Regions from separate parts of the Microbacterium sp. NPDC006705 genome, predicted to be linked through region 3. Evidence: predicted binding sites of a transcription regulator. Region 3 holds the regulator's gene; each other region holds the start of a gene.

Evidence for each region. Region 3 encodes LexA, which represses DNA repair genes until DNA is damaged. Its sites were predicted from a motif close to TCGAACANNTGTTCGA; they were not measured.
Region 1: the regulator LexA is predicted to act here: its motif matches at 2,711-2,726, upstream of ACI2K6_RS06980 (HNH endonuclease signature motif containing protein).
Region 2: the regulator LexA is predicted to act here: its motif matches at 2,750-2,765, upstream of ACI2K6_RS08155 (Rv2578c family radical SAM protein).

The regions. Positions count from the first base shown of each region.
Region 1 covers NZ_JBJDQQ010000001.1:1,460,622-1,465,943, forward strand. The annotation lists gene thiE (thiamine phosphate synthase) at 1-79, opposite strand, end outside; gene thiM (hydroxyethylthiazole kinase) at 76-903, opposite strand; TPP riboswitch at 886-982, opposite strand; gene ACI2K6_RS06970 (hypothetical protein) at 1,099-2,058, shown strand; gene ACI2K6_RS06975 (GNAT family N-acetyltransferase) at 2,124-2,630, shown strand; gene ACI2K6_RS06980 (HNH endonuclease signature motif containing protein) at 2,761-4,143, shown strand; gene ACI2K6_RS06985 (cytochrome b/b6 domain-containing protein) at 4,189-5,118, opposite strand; gene ACI2K6_RS06990 (enoyl-CoA hydratase-related protein) at 5,128-5,322, opposite strand, start outside.
Region 2 covers NZ_JBJDQQ010000001.1:1,716,723-1,722,044, reverse strand. The annotation lists gene ACI2K6_RS08160 (DEAD/DEAH box helicase) at 1-1,410, shown strand, start outside; gene ACI2K6_RS08155 (Rv2578c family radical SAM protein) at 1,677-2,741, opposite strand; gene ACI2K6_RS08150 (NUDIX domain-containing protein) at 3,049-3,330, shown strand; gene ACI2K6_RS08145 (hypothetical protein) at 3,327-3,632, shown strand; gene ACI2K6_RS08140 (M15 family metallopeptidase) at 3,683-4,876, shown strand; gene ACI2K6_RS08135 (ECF transporter S component) at 4,989-5,322, opposite strand, start outside.
Region 3 covers NZ_JBJDQQ010000001.1:903,753-909,074, forward strand. The annotation lists gene hisB (imidazoleglycerol-phosphate dehydratase HisB) at 1-339, opposite strand, end outside; gene ACI2K6_RS04360 (histidinol-phosphate transaminase) at 336-1,421, opposite strand; gene ACI2K6_RS04365 (LysM peptidoglycan-binding domain-containing protein) at 1,493-1,852, opposite strand; gene lexA (transcriptional repressor LexA) at 2,109-2,774, shown strand; gene ACI2K6_RS04375 (prolyl oligopeptidase family serine peptidase) at 2,876-4,804, shown strand; gene hflX (GTPase HflX) at 4,924-5,322, opposite strand, start outside.

The DNA.
Region 1 (5,322 bases), 560 kb from region 3:
CGACGATCGACAGCAGCGTGTCGGCGTTCAGCCGGTCATCGGTGACGAGGTGCAGGGCGAGGTCGACCCGGCGGGTCACCGGACGCCCTCCGCCGCCATCGCGCGGGTCGCGACGCGTGCGGCATCGAGGTCGCCGGGAGCGAGCGTCGCGAGCGCGTCGAGGAAGGCGACGGCGAACGAGCCGGGACCGGACGACACGGATGCCGCAGCCTCGGCGGCCTGCTTGTGCACGAGCGACGCTGCGACGGCTGCCGAGAAGGGCTCGACGACGCCGAGGAAGGCCGCCATCGTCGCGCCCAGCGAGCAGCCTCCGCCGGTCACCCGGGTCAGCAGCGGGTCTCCCCCGGGAACCCGCGCGACCCGTTCTCCGTCGGTGACGAGGTCCGTCGCGCCCGACACCGCGACGACCGCGCCGGACCGGCGGGCCAGGGCCGCCGCGGCCGCGTGCACCGAGTCCGGGTCGTCGATGCTGTCGACGCCGCGGCCGCCCGCGCCGGTTCCGGCGACCGCCGCGATCTCCGAGGCGTTGCCGCGGATGATCGCGGGGCGAGCAGCGACGAGCTCCGCGGCGAGGGCCGTGCGGATCGGCAGCATCCCGACCGCGACGGGGTCGAGCACCCAGCGCCGCGTCGCCGCCACGATCTCGCGGGCGCTGGCCTGCTGCTGCGGATTCGGGGTGCCGAGGTTGATCAGGGCACCGTCGGCGACGCCGGCGAAGATGCCCGCCTCACCCTCGATGTCGACCATCGCCGGACTCGCCCCGAGCGAGAGCAGCGCGTTCGCGGTGAACCCGGTGACGACGGCGTTGGTCACGCAGTGGGTGAGCGGAGCGGCATCCCGCAGCGCTCGGAGCGCCGCTTCCGGTCCTCGGACGGTGGGCACGACATCGCGCATTTTCGACATCCCTTCGCCAGCATTGCACTGGAGCAGGTTCGACGGGTCTGATCTCAGCTCGCGGTCGCGGGCACCCCGTGTCGGAACACGACCATAGCAGGCCGGTTTGCACGCTCTGGGCCGCTGTGCTTTTCTCCCGGCCCCCGAAGCGCGTAGGTTGCGAGTGAGCGCGCTTCACGGGCCGGCGCGCGAGGGGGTGGGGCCGTGCTGACAGCGGGATGCGCGCTGGTCTTCGCGTGCCTCATGACGATCATCGGTCTCGTCGTGCTGTTCACGCTGCGCCCGAGCTGGCGTCGGCGCGGCGCGCTCCTGCGCTTCGGGATCGTCGGCGCGCTCTCGGCCACCACGTCCAGCCTGCTGTACCTCGTCCACACCCAGACCGGCGATCCGGCATCGCTCGTCATCAGCGACATCGCCATGGTCCTCGGCCCGGGACTGATCTTCGCCGGGCTCGGCTCGCTCGGCGGCGGCGTCCTCGCCCGCGGCGGCATCGCCGTCTCGCTCGCTGCTGTCGTCGGCGTCGTGTCCGCGGCGATCGGGCTGCCCGTCTCGCTCGCGGTGAAGGTCCTGATCATGGCGGTCATCTGCGGGTTGACCAGCGTCGCCGCGAGGCACCCGGCCATCGCGGCGCGACGCGGGTCGTGGCTCCTCGCAGCGACCATGGCGGTCTACGCGCTCTTCTCCGTGTGCCGCGCCGGCGTGGGGCTCACGCTCGGATGGGATTCAGCGCTCTACCGCCTCGGGTTCTCGGTCGTGCCGACGACCATCGCGGGGGCCGTGCTCGTCCTCCTGAGCGGCGCTGCCCTCCTGATGATCCTGTCGGACCGCAGCGCCGCGCTGGCCGCGCAGCGCTCGCGCGGGGCCTCGGGCGACGACCGGGGGCCGGCGTGGACGGTCACGCTGGGTTCGTACGAGATCGTCCGAACCGCCCTCGGGGCCGCGCGCGCCGATCGGATGCGGGAGGACCTGATCGCCGCGGCGCGGACTATCGATCCCGGCGCCGTCGTCGAACCCGCGGGGGCCGGTGCACGGCTGCACAGCCCCAGCGAGCAGAGGGTCATCGAACGAGCGCTGCGGGCTCGACTGGTCGCGGCGGGCTGGAGCCCGGGCGAGGTCGGCCTGGTCTCGGTCGAGGTCGCCGTGGTGGACGGTGTCGGCGCATGACGGCAGGCGGCGCAACCCCGACTCCCCGATTTCACGCCGTCGCCGGCCGCGCGTAGAGTCTGGCCATGGAAGCCGAACTGCAGACCGACATCGTCGTCCGTCCGGTGCGGGATGTCGACGCCGAAGCCCTCGGGCGGGTGCACGCCACCTGCTGGCACGAGACCTACGACCACCTCATCAGCACCGCCGCTCTACAGAGCGTCTCGCCGCGACGACTCGCCGAGCTGTGGACCCACTGGGCCGCGCAGGGCGAGGACTTCCGGATGTACGCCGCGCTCGTCCGCGGCGAGATCGTCGGCTTCGTCGGGTCGGGCCCGGCGCGCGATCGCGACGCCCCCCGGATGCGCGAGCTGTACTTCATCTACCTGCTCGACGCCTGGCACGGCACCGGCATCGGTCAGCGGCTCTTCGACGCGGCCGTCGAGAAGGACGAGGGCGTCTACCTGTGGGTCGCGGAGGACAACCCCCGCGCGCACCGCTTCTACGAGCGAAATGGCTTCACGCTCGACGGGCAGACCCACACCGAGCCGTTCCTCGGCGAGACGCTGACCGAGGTCCGCTTCGTCCGCTGACCCGGCGCCGGCCGGGTGACGGCGGCGGAGCGATCGGCGCCGCTCCTCCCCCGCCGGTCTTCTTAGCGAGTTGCCCACATTCGCACCTCTGTTCGACTTCGATGTCGTACTCCACTGCCATCATGGGAACATGACAGCGAATGGCGCGGGTGGCGAGGTGGGACGCGAGGCACCCACGCCGTCGCAAGCGCTTGTTTTCTCGCGTTACGCCGAGGCGCTCGACCTCTCTCACGCCGCCGATATCGCCCGCACCCGGGCGCTGGCGGACCTGGGCCACGCTGCACTGCACGACGCGCGGCGCGACGGGGTTCGTGGGATGGCGTCGGACATGGAGCTGCGGTCGGTCGCAGCCGAGGCGGCCGGGATGGCGCGGCTCACCGATCGGCGCCTGCAGGGCGAGATCGACCACGCGATGACCGTCATCGACGACTACCCGGCCGTGTTCCAGGCGTGGGTGCAGCGGCGGATCGAACGCGGACACGTCGATGTGGTCGTGCGGGTCGGCGCGAGGGTTCCTGACGAGGTGCGGTCGGCGTACGAGGCAGCCGCGATCACGGTGTGCGAGCGGGATGTGCCGTCGCGGGTGCGGGGTGCGCTGGATGCGTTGGCGGCCCGGTTGCATACGCAGACGTTCGCCGACCGACACAAGGCTGCCGCGGCGGAGCGGTGCGTGCGGGTGTTCCACGGGTCGGATGGGATGTCGAACCTCGTCGCGAACCTCCCGACGGTCATCGCCGCGGGGATGCTCGACCGGCTCACGCAGATGGGGCAGTCGGTGAAGGACGCGCGGGCGGAGAGTAACGGGGCGGAGAGCGATGGGGCGGATGCCGCTGGGTCGGGGGAGCCCGCCGACACCAGGACGATGGATCAGCTGCGCGCCGACATCCTGGGCGACCTGGTGCTCGGCGGGGCGCCGGTCGTTGACCCGACGTATGGGATCGACCGGGCTGGTGGGCTCGGGGCGATCCGCGCGCGGGTTCAGGTGGCGGTCACCGCCGAGACGTTGATGGGGCGTGACGAGAACCCGGCCGAAGCCGTCGGGGGCGCGCTGATCGATGCGGATACGGCGCGCGAGCTCGCCGGGCAGGTCAGCGAGTGGGACCGGCTGTTCATCGACCCCGTCACCCGCACCCCGGTCGAGATCGACACCTACCGGCCGACCGCTTCGATGAAGAAACTTCTGATGGCACGGGACCAGCACTGCCGATTCCCCGGATGCCGCAGAGCCGCGATCCGCTGCGAGATCGACCACACGATCGACTACGCCCTCGGCGGGCACACCCACATCTTCAGCCTCGCCCACCTCTGCCAACGACACCACTCGATGAAGCAATTCACGAAGTGGGAGGTCAGGCAGATCGGCGGCGGCGTTCTCGAATGGACCTCACCCCTCGGCCGGGTCTACCGCGAAGACGTACCCATACCCGCGGTCTGCTTCACCATCGACACCACGGATCCGCCACCGGATGCGACACGCGGCGGACCACCGCCGGACGAACCGCCACCCTTCTGACACCGCCTGATCGCGCGGGCGTGATCTCCGACCGGCCGACGACGGTCAACGGGTGATGGTCGTGCCGAACAAACGCGCGATCGGTACGAGGACAGCGGGGCGAGCGGCGACGCACGCCCCGACGATGACGGCGAGCGACAGGACGAACAGCCAGAAGCCGGTCCAGTTGTCGGCGTAGGCCGTCGGGTCCGCCGATCCTTGTGCGGCGTACATGTGGTTGAGGTTGCGGAGCGCTCCCGTAGCCAGGACGAGAGCGACATGGGTCACGATGAAGACGACGAAGAAAAGCATCACCAGCACGTGCAGGCGTCGTGCCCACTCGAGCGGGTACAGACGGTTGATCCGCCCGTCGCCCCGCGGCCAGACCGTGCTGAGCCGCGCGCCGGTGACGACCGCGAGCGGTGCCGCGACGAACACGGTCGTGGCGTACGCGAGCTGCTGCAGGCTGTTGTAATTCACCCAGCCGTTCTCCGTCGGCCAGTCGAGCGACACGTACTGCAACGCCGCCGAGGCAGCATTCGGCAGCACGTCCCAGCTCGTCGGCACGATCCGCATCCACTGTCCGGTCGCGAAGAGCAGGATGACGAACACGATGCCGTTGCCGATCCAGATGACGTCGAGCGCCTGATGGAACCAGATCGTGAGGCTCGTCCGGCGCTTCGGCCTGCCCCGCGGTGACCAGAACACCCTCGGACGCTTCTCCTTCCGCGCCTGCAGACCCGTGCGAATGATCAGCACCATCAGGAAGGCATTGAAGAAGTGCTGCCAGGCGAGCCACGGCGGAATCCCGACCGGCGCCCCCGCCGGCAGCGGGTATGCGCCCGGGTACCGCTCGACGAACCCACGCATCGCATCGAGGCTCAGCACCCAGCGGGCGAACGCGACGGCACCCGCCGCCGCGAGCACCAGTGCGACGCCGACGGCCACGATCACCGTCACCCGTCGGCGTGCGGCGGCCCCGCGTTCGACCAACACCGCGGCAGGTCAGCGGTGGCGGAACTCGGGGGCGCGCTTCTCGGCAAAGGCGGCCATGCCTTCCTTCTGGTCCTCGAGCGCGAACAACGACGCGAAGAGCGTGCGCTCGAGGCGCAGCCCCTCCGCGGCACTCGTCTCCTGCGAGGCGCGTAGCGCCTGCTTCGCCGCATAGGCGACCGGCAGCGATCGCGACGCGATCCGCTC
Region 2 (5,322 bases), 810 kb from region 3:
GACCGCCCGAACCGCGATGACCGTCCGCGTCGCGACTTCTCGGACCGTCCGCGTCGCGACGACCGCCCGGCGCGTTCGTTCGATGACCGCCCGCGCCGTGACTTCGGCGACCGTCCGAACCGTTCGGACTGGAACGCCGAGACGAAGTCGAAGGCCCACCAGGACCACGTCGACACCGTCCACGAGCGCCTGCAGGCGGAGGCCGTGGATGCGGCATCCGTCGCCCAGTCGTCGTTCGCCGACCTCGGCCTCGGTGACAACATCGTTCGTCAGCTCGACGCCCTGGGTGCGGCATCCCCGTTCCCGATCCAGGCGGCCACCATTCCGCCGATCCTCGAGGGCAAGGACGTCCTCGCCCGCGGCCGCACCGGCTCGGGCAAGACCATCGCGTTCGGCGCTCCGCTCGTCGAGTCGATCCTGCGCAGCCAGGCCGGCAAGCGTCGCGAGTTCGGGCGTTCACCCAAGGCGCTGATCCTCGCTCCGACGCGCGAGCTCGCGCTGCAGATCGACCGCACCGTCCAGGCGATCGCGCGCAGCGTCGGGCTCTTCACGACGCAGATCTACGGCGGAGTGCCGCAGGCGCGTCAGGTCGGTGCGCTCAAGAAGGGCGTCGACATCATCATCGGCACCCCCGGCCGCATCGAAGACCTGCAGAACCAGGGCAAGCTCGACCTCTCCGAGGTGGGCATCGTCGTGCTCGACGAGGCCGACCACATGAGCGAGCTCGGGTTCCTCGAGCCCATGCAGCGCATCCTCCGCCTCGTGCAGGACGGCGCGCAGAAGCTGCTGTTCTCGGCGACGCTCGACCGCGAGGTCGCCGCTCTGGTCGACGAGTTCCTCGTCGAGCCGGCCGTCTACGAGGTCGCGGGCGAGAGCCAGGACACCTCGACGATCGATCACCGTGTGCTCGTCCTCGACCACCGCGACAAGGCCGAGATCCTGAACTCCCTCGTCGACCGCGACGGCAAGACGCTCGTCTTCGCGCGTACCCGTGCCTACACCGAGATGCTCGCCGAGCAGTTCGAGGATGCCGGGATCGCGGCGGTCGCGCTCCACGGCGACCTCAACCAGGGCAAGCGCACGCGCAACCTGCAGCGCCTGACCGACGGCAAGGTGCGGGTGCTGGTCGCGACGGATGTCGCAGCCCGCGGCATCCACGTCGATGACATCGACCTGGTCATCCAGGCCGACGCTCCCGACGAGTACAAGACCTACCTGCACCGCGCAGGGCGCACCGGCCGCGCCGGTCGCTCGGGTGCGGTCGTCACTCTCATCACGCGTCAGCGTCGCCGTCGCATGACCGAGATGCTCGAGCGTGCCGAGATCGACGCCCCCTTCGACGATGTCCGCCCCGGCGACGACATCCTCGAGGAGGTCTCGGGCCGACAGCTCGCGAACGTCGACGCCTGAGCCGACGCCGCTCTGACGCCCCGCCGCACGCTGCGACCCGACGGTCGTGGCGTTCGGCGGGGCGCTTCCGTTGGCGGGGCGCTCGCGGTTCGCCGTGCCGTGCGCGGGCTGAGGGCCCTGAGAGGCTGAGCGGTGGGAGCCGGCCGCGCGTTGAGCCTGATCTCGGGACCATACCCCGGCAGCGCGCGAGAGTGTCCCGGCTCGCACTCCCGGCTCCGGTTCGCAGCGCCCCGGGCCGCGAAACTCGGGCCACTGTGCTGCTTGTGTCAGAAGAGCGTGGGAACGGATGCCGCTGCAGCGGCGCGGCCGCGCGAAGTCGTGACCACCGGTCCGGGGCGGAATCGTCGCGTGGCGGGCTGCGCCTCTTCCTCTTCGAGCCCTCCCCGAAGGCGATGCCGCGCGAGCAGAGGTCGAACGCGCGTCGCGAGCATGCGCCGGTAGCCCTGCGGTGCCTGCACCGAGGCCCCGGGGTACAGGCCGCGGTACACCGGCACGAGGTCGGGGCGTTCGCGCGCGAGCCACTGCTGGAACCAGGGTTTGACGCCCGGTCGCAGGTGCATCGCGCCGTAGACGACGCGGGCGGCGCCGGCATCCGCGATCCGGCTCAGGGCATCGTCGAGCACCTCGGTCGAATCGGTGAGGTGCGGCACGATCGGCATCAGGAACACCGTCACCCGGAACCCCGCGGCGCTTGCCGCTCGCACCGTGTCGAGGCGAGCGGCGAATGTCGGCGCGCCGGGTTCGAGCAGCTGCCGCAGCGGCTCGTCGAGTACCGCGATCGACATCGCGAGGTCGATGGGCACCGAACGTGCCGCCTCGGCCAGCAGCGGTAGGTCACGGCGCAGCAGGGTGCCTTTCGTCAGCACCGAGAACGGCGTGCCGCTGTCGACCAGCGCCGTGATGATGCCGGGCATCAACCGGTAGCGGCCCTCCGCACGCTGGTAGGGGTCGGTGTTCGTACCGAGAGCGACCTGCTCGCGCGCCCAGGTCGGTTTCGAGAGCTCGCGGCGCAGTACGTCGGCGACGTTCAGCTTGACGACGATCTGCGAGTCGAAGTCGGCTCCCGCGTCCATGTCGAGGTACTCGTGCGTGCCGCGGGCGAAGCAGTAGACGCAGGCATGCGTGCATCCCCGGTAGGGATTGACCGTCCAGTCGAAGGGTATCGCCGAGGGGCCCGGGACCCGGTTGAGCGCCGAGCGCGACATGACCTCGTGGAAGGTAACTCCTGCGAACTCGGGCGTCGTCACCGAGCGCACGAGGCCGTTGAGTGTCTCGAGGCCGGGCAGCGCAGCGGCATCCGCCACGCCCATCTGCTGCCCCTGCCATCGCATGAGAAGATTCGAACAGAAATTCGAAGTGTTGTCAAACATGAAAGCGCGAACCCTCGTATGCTCGGGTGCCGGTGTGGTGACAGGCAGATCGTTTCACCGGGGATCGAGGACGCTGCGAGCGGATGGGGGAGTGCGCTGTGACTCTGACGTCAGCTGGGGAGAGGGTGAGATACGCCGGGGTAGCCGACGTGGTCGGTTTCTGCGAGCCGGATCGCACCCGCCCCCCGACGACGAGGGTGCGCCCCCGGCTCGTCCGAATGGATGAAATCCGCCGCGCTGTCGGTGCCGGTGTGAACGGTGCCGCACGATGACGATCATCGATCGAACCGCGTCGTACGCCAAACAGTTCACCGTCAGCGGCTACGTGCTCAATCCCGCAGAGGACCGAATCCTCCTCATCCATCACAAGAAGCTCGCGAAGTGGCTTCCGCCGGGCGGTCATGTCGACGAGGACGAGACGCCCCAGGCGGCGGTCGTGAGAGAAGTGTTCGAGGAGACCGGCGTGGCAGCCGTGCTGCGCCGCACGCGGGCGTCGACCTCGCCGCGGACGGTCGCACCGAAGCTCAGCTCGACCTCCCGATCAGCATGAGCTATCAGCTCATCCCCGAGCGCCCCGGCGAACCCGCGCACATCCATATGGACATGGCCTTCGTGCTGCACACTTCGGAGCGCGGCGCCCTGTCGCCCGCGGCCGGAGAGGTCCACGACGCGGGCTGGTTCTCGAGCATCGAGATCGACGAGCTCGACACGTTCCCCTCCGTGAAGGTGATCGCGCGAGAGTTGCTCGCTCCGGCGGCTGCGGAAGGGCGCGCGGGCAGCGTGAGCCCGGGGGCATCGCCCGCCGGACCCGATGCCGTGTTCGGCGAGGGGACCAGCCCGGGTCGCGGGTGAACCGCGCTGCGAACGGGAACTCAACCGGACCCGCAGGGCAGAATGGGGTCGTGGTGCACCCGACCGAGCCCGAGACGCGTCGCTCGCGACGCGAGCGATCGGCGGAGGCGCGCCCTCTCCCCTCGCGGCGCGAGCTGCGTGAGCGGGCCGGCGCTTCCGGTTCCGCGGCGAGCGGTGCTGGTGGCGAGGTCGCCTCGGCTTCGTCGGCGGAGGGCCGATCACCGGATGCCGCCGCCCTGTCGGCATCCGTGCGTCTGCCGGCAGCCGTCTACGTCCGCCGCCGCGCCGTTGCGGCCACGGCTGCACTCGCGCTCGTCGGCCTCGTCGTCGCCGGTACCGCCGGCTTCACGTCGGCACTCAGCGGACCGGATGAGGCTCCCGTCGACCCCGTCGCCGCGCTCGTCGGTGACGCCGCGGCGGGCGCGCCCAACGCATCGTCCATTCCTGCGCCCGCGCAGTCCGGCGATGCTGCCGCCGCCCAGCCGGCCGACGATGCGACGACGGATGCCGCGGCCGCGGGCGACATCTGCGGTGATCCCGGATTCCAGCAGGCGCTCGCGTCGGGCTCTGACGCCGACGTCATCGCCGCGGCCGGGGGAGCCGAGCCTTTCCGGGCCGCGATCGCGGGCGGTGCGGCCCCGTGCATCGATCTGCACACGGCCGGCCGCACGTGGGTCGTCGTGAACAAGCTGAACGCGCTCGATCCGATCGACTACTGGCCCGAGCCGCAAGCGCGCGCCGAGGGCGTCGAGCGAACCAGCGGGGGGCACATGCGTGCGGACGTCGCGGCGGCCCTCTCGCAGCTCGCGGCCGCCGCGCAGGCTGAGGGCGCGGGCACAATCGGAGTGAACAGCGGGTTCCGGTCGTACGACTTCCAAGTGTCGACGTACCGCAACTACGTCGGTCAGCTCGGCCAGGGCAACGCCGACCTCACGAGCGCCCGCCCCGGGCACAGCGAGCATCAGACCGGTCTCGCCGTCGATGTGGTCGCATGCGACGGTGGGTGCGGGGCGATCGAACAGTTCGGCGGCACGGCGCAGTCGGACTGGGTCGCCGCCAACGCGCATCGCTTCGGGTTCATCATCCGGTACCCCGATGGCTTCACCGAGACGACCGGGTACGACTACGAGCCCTGGCACCTGCGATATATCGGCCCCGAACTGGCGGCGCTCTACGCCGAGGGCGGCTACCGCACCCTCGAAGACTTCTTCGGGATGCCGCCGGCCCCGACCTACGTCGACTGACACCGCCCTGCCCCCGGCGCCCGGCCCGTCGACTCGCCAGGTTCTGCGGATCCCGCACCGGGCGCATCCGCATTTCTCGGCGAGTCGACGGGGGAGGGAAGGGGGAGAGGGGTCAGGCGGGGGTGCGGCGGCGGGCCAGGGTCGCGACGCCCGCGGCACGCAGGCGATCGCCGATCAGGATGCCGAGCCACGTCGCTCCGACGCAGCTGACGATGCAGAGGGCGACGAATCCGATCAGCACGGGCGCGGTCATGCTCCACAGATCGAACGACTGCGCTGCGAACACGGGATACGTCGCGCCGATGATCGCGGCGCCTGCATAGTGCAGCCATGTGTTCCAGCGCCGGTAGAGCGTCGCGAGGAACGGCAGTTCGGGGAAGAACGACCAGTAGAGCATCGTCGCGACCGATCCGATCGTGAAGAACGGGGCAAGCACGAGTCCTGAG
Region 3 (5,322 bases):
GGAGATGTCGACGACAGCCTGCGCGAGCGCCTCGTCGAGGGGCACGAGCGCATCGCCGTAGCGGGAGATGCCCGACTTGTCGCCCAGCGCAGAGCGCAGCGCCTGCCCGAGCACGATCGCCACATCCTCGACCGTGTGGTGCGCGTCGATGTGCGTGTCGCCCGTCGCGCGTACAGTCAGGTCGGTGAGCGAGTGCTTCGCGAACGCCGTCAGCAGATGATCGAAGAACGGCACGGTCGTCTCGATCGTGCTGATCCCGGTCCCGTCGAGGTCGAGCTCGAGTTCGACACTCGACTCGCTCGTGGCACGACGGATGCTGGCCGTTCGGGGGCTGGTCATGCCTCCGAGTCTATCGACGCCAGTGCTTCGAGGAACGCGGTCGTCTCGTCTTCCGTACCGGCACTGACGCGCAGGCTGTGCGGGATGCCGACGTCGCGGACGAGGATGCCGCGATCGTAGAGCGCCTGCCAGGTGGCGCGCGGGTCGTCGACCCCGTCGAACAGGACGAAGTTCGTCCAGCTCTCGTAGGCGTGGTACCCGAGGGCATCGAGCGTCGCCGACATCCGATCGCGCTGCGCGACGATCTCGTCCACCATCCGGAGCATCGTCGACGAGTGCGACAGCGCGGCTGTCGCGGCCGCCTGCGTGAGGGCGCTGAGGTGGTACGGCAGGCGGACAAGACGCAGAGCGTCGATGAGGGTCGCGTCGGCGGCGAGATAGCCGACGCGCGCACCGGCGAAGGCGAACGCCTTGCTCATCGTGCGCGAGACGACCAGGCGCTCCCGCTCGCCGAGCAGCGTCAGCGCGGAGGGGCTCTCGCGCGGCGCGAACTCCTGATAGGCCTCGTCGACGATCACGATTCCGTCGGTGGCGTCGTACACCGCCTCGATGACGTCGAGACCGAGCGGCGTGCCGGTCGGGTTGTTGGGCGCGCAGAGGAAGACGACGTCGGGGCGTAGTTCGGAGACTTGTGCCGCGGCGGAGGCCGGGTCGAGCGTGAAGTCGGGGCCGCGCGTGCCCGCGACGTACTGCGCGCCGGTGGCTCGCGTCAGCAGCGGGTACATCGAGTACGTGGGGCCGAAGCCCATGGCGGTGCGCCCCGGGCCGCCGAAGGCCTGGAGCAGGTGCTGCAGCACCTCGTTCGATCCGTTCGCGGCCCAGATGCGATCGGGGGTGAGGCCGTGACCGAGGTACTCGGCGAAGGACTCGCGGAGGTGCGTGAACTCGCGGTCGGGATAGCGGTTGACGTCGCGCAGGGCACGGGCGATGGCATCCAGGATGTCGTCTGCGACCTCTTCGGGAACGGGATGCGTGTTCTCGTTGACGTTCAGCGCGACCGGAAGCGGCGCCTGCGGGGCGCCGTACGGGGTGAGGCCTCGCAGATCGTCTCTGAGGGGCAGATCATCCAGACTCGGGCTCATCCCACCCATGCTAGGCCGCGTCCGAGTCCGGCGTGGCCGCACCCCAGCTTCTGCGCCGAAGACGGCGGGCTTCAGCTCGCGGCGTCGTACTCGGCGGGGATGGCGAGTGTCTGGCCTGCCTCGAGCTGACCAGAGCCGAGGGCGTTCAGCCGGATGATGGCGTCGACGACGTCACGGGGGTCGGCGGCCGGCGCCACCTCTTCAGCGATCGACCAGAGCGATTCGCCCGACATGACGGTCACCGTCGTGAACGACCCCTCGGGCGCGCCCGCCTCGTTGGAGGCGAGTGCTCCCCCGCCGGAGAGCACGGCAGCGGTGACGGCGACGACGGCGGGAAGTGCGGCGATCGCTGCGATGACGCGGCGTCCACGGCGCGTCAGGCGCAGACGGGTGCGGGGGGCCGGTGCGAAGCGAGCATCGATCGTGGTCATGACATCTCCTCGGGAGCGGTAGGAAGATTCGCTCCCGCCTCTCGGCCGGGAGAGGCGGGTGCGAACTTCGGTTCCGAACGTATCTTCGATATTGTGTGGTGTCAACCACCCACCGAAATCGGAGACCGATCGAAGAGACACGCGGAGCGTTCCGTGATGTCGCTGTCGGATCGGGCTACCTTTTCGACAGCGAGAGCCCACCACGAACCTCCGACATCGGGTCGGGGACGGGGCGCGACGACAGGAGACCGGCGGTATGAGCGAGAAGCCGCAGACGCGACGACGCAAGAATCTGAGCGATAAGCAGCTCGCGATCCTCGAGGTGATCCAGCACGCGATCGCCCGCAACGGCTACCCGCCGAGCATGCGCGAGATCGGCGACGCCGTCGGCCTCAAGTCGCTGTCGAGCGTCACCCACCAGCTGAACCAGCTCGAGCTGAGCGGATACCTCCGCCGCGACCCCGGCAAGACCCGCGCGATGGAGGTCCTCATCGACCTCCCCGGCACGGCCGGCGAGAACCCCGCCGACGCCGCGCCCGCCCTCGGCGACGCCGCCCTCGTGCCGCTCGTGGGCCGCATCGCGGCGGGCGTCCCGATCACCGCCGACCAGCAGGTCGAGGAGATCTTCCCCCTGCCGCGTCAGCTCGTCGGCAAGGGCGAGCTGTTCATGCTCAAGGTCGTCGGCGACTCCATGATCGACGCCGCCATCTGCGACGGCGACTGGGTCGTCGTGCGGGCACAGTCGACCGCCGACAACGGCGAGATCGTCGCGGCCATGCTCGACGGCGAGGCCACCGTCAAGACGCTCCGTCAGCGCGACGGCCACACCTGGCTCCTCCCCCGCAACTCGGCGTTCGAGCCGATCCTCGGCGATGACGCCACCATCCTCGGCAAGGTCGTCGCCGTCCTCCGCACGGTCTGACCTCGCCGCACCGACGGAACTGCGGGAGGGGATGCCGCGACTCGGCGGCATCCCCTCCCGTCGTCCGGCACGATCCGGATCCGCTCGCGTAGCGTGGCGGTATGTCGCAGCAGCAACTCCCGTACGGTTCTTGGCCCTCCCCCCTGACCGCCTCGTGGGCCAGCGCGTCCTCGTTGCGCCTCGACGGCGCGCGCTTCGTCGGAGATGAGATCTGGTGGGGCGAATCCCTTCCCGATGAGGCCGGTCGCGTCGCCGTCATGCGCCGCCGCCGCGACGATTCTGTGGAGGTCGTCCTCCCCGCGCCCGGGAACGCGCGATCGCGTGTGCACGAGTACGGCGGGGGCGCCTGGACGGCGTCCGACGACGGCGAGCTGTTCTTCGTCGACAAGTCGGACCAGCGCATTCGACGCCTCCGCCCGGGCGGCGAGCCCGAGGCGCTCACCCCAGAGGAGAGCGGCACCCACTACGGGGGTCTCCGCTGGCAGCACGGCGCGCTCCTCGCGGTGCGCGAGCGCGAGCGCCCGGGGCGCACTCCCGAACGACACATCGTGCGGATCGACGGCGCGAGCAGCGATGAGAACGCCGCGAGCGGCGACGAAGCGGGAGTGACGGAGCTCGCCGGGGGCAGCGACTTCGTGGCTCAGCCTGCACTGTCACCCGACGGATCACAGCTCGCGTGGGTGGCGTGGGATCACCCGGACATGCCCTGGGACCGCACCTGCATCCGTGTCATCGAGCTCGACGCCCCGGATCGTGTCCGTGAGCTGGCCGGCGGCAGCACGGCCGCGCTGCAGCCGGAATGGACATCGGACGGCCAGCTGTTGCTGCTCGACGAGCCGACGGGGCGCTGGAACCTCCATCGCATCGACCCCGCGACCGGCGCGGCACCCGTCGCGGTCTCCCCCGCCGACGCCGACACGGGTGGTGGCCTGTGGGTCCTCGGCACCCGGTGGTACGCGCCGCTCGACGACGGCCGCGTCGTGGCCGTCCGCACGCACGGCTCGGACCAGCTCGTGATCATCGACCGCGACGGCGGCGCGATCCCGCTCCCCTTCCCCGCCACCGCTCGACTGCAGATCGAGGACGTCCGCGGCAGCCGCGCCCTCGTGAGCGGCGCCATGCCCGGGGCGAGCGGGCTCTGGCTGGTCGATCTCGACAGCGGCGAGACGACAGCGGTGCGCGGCGGTACCCCCGATATCGACGAGGCATGGATCCCCCATGCCCGTCAGATCACCACCGAGGGTCCCCACGGCCCGGTGCACGCCTTCGCCTATCCGCCGACGAACCCCGATGTCACGGCGCCGACCGACGAGCTGCCGCCGTACCTCGTCTGGGTGCACGGCGGGCCGACGTCGCACGTGGGCGGCACCGCCGACGCCAAGGCGGCCTACTTCACCAGCCGAGGCATCGGCGTGCTCGACGTGAACTACGGCGGGTCGACCGGGTACGGCCGGTCGTACCGTGAACGGCTGAAGGGCCAGTGGGGCGTCGTCGACGTCGATGATGTCGCGGCGGCGGCACGCGGCCTCGCCGCCGACGGACTCGCCGATGCGTCACGGCTCGCGATCGAGGGCGGGTCGGCCGGTGGCTGGACCGTGTTGGCGGCGCTCGTCGGCACGGACGTGTTCGGCGCGGGCGTCTCGCGCTACGGCGTCGGCGATGCCCGCGCCCTCGCGGCCGAGACCCACGACTTCGAGGCGCGCTACCTCGACGGCCTGATCGGTCCCCTCCCTGAAGCGGAGCACGTGTACATCGAGCGGTCGCCGCTGAGCCACGCCGAGCGTTTCCGCGTGCCGCTGCTGCTTCTCCAGGGCGACGAGGACGCCGTCGTGCCACCGGCGCAGGCCGAGGCCATCCGCGACGCACTCGTCGCGCAGGGCGTGCCCCACGCCTATGTCCTGTACGCGGGCGAGGGGCACGGGTTCCGACGGACCGAGACGATCGTGAACGCTCTGGAGAGCGAGCTGGCGTTCCTCGGTCAGGTGTTCGGTTTCGACACGCCCGGCGTCGCGCCGATCGAGCTCGACTGAGCCCGGCGACCGCCTGGCGCTGATACGCCTGTCAGGCCGGCGGTGCTGGTGAGGCCTTCCGCATCCGCGGCGGGCTCACCAGCACCGCCGAGCCTGCAGGTGTATCGCCGACCGCGGGCTCAGACGGCGTAGGGCGCGAGCTCAGCCGCGAGACGCTCGGAGACGTGCGCGTGCACGGCCGTGCCGTCCTCCTCGTGCGAGGTGGCGACGATGTGGCCGCTCTCGTGCACGGCCGAGATCAGGTCGCCACGGTCGTACGGCACGAGAGCGCGCACCTCCACCGCCGGCAGCGGCAGCGCATCCTCGATCGCGGCGCGCAACTCGTCGATGCCCTCACCCGTGCGCGACGACACGAAGTGGGCCGTCGGCTCGAGCCCGCGCAGCAGCAGCCGCGCATCGTCGTCGACGAGGTCGGCCTTGTTGAAGACGACGAGCTCGCGGGTGGCGCGAGCGCCCACGTCGCCCATCACGTCGCGGACGGTCGCGAGCTGCGCGGCGGGGTCGGGATGCGAGCCGTC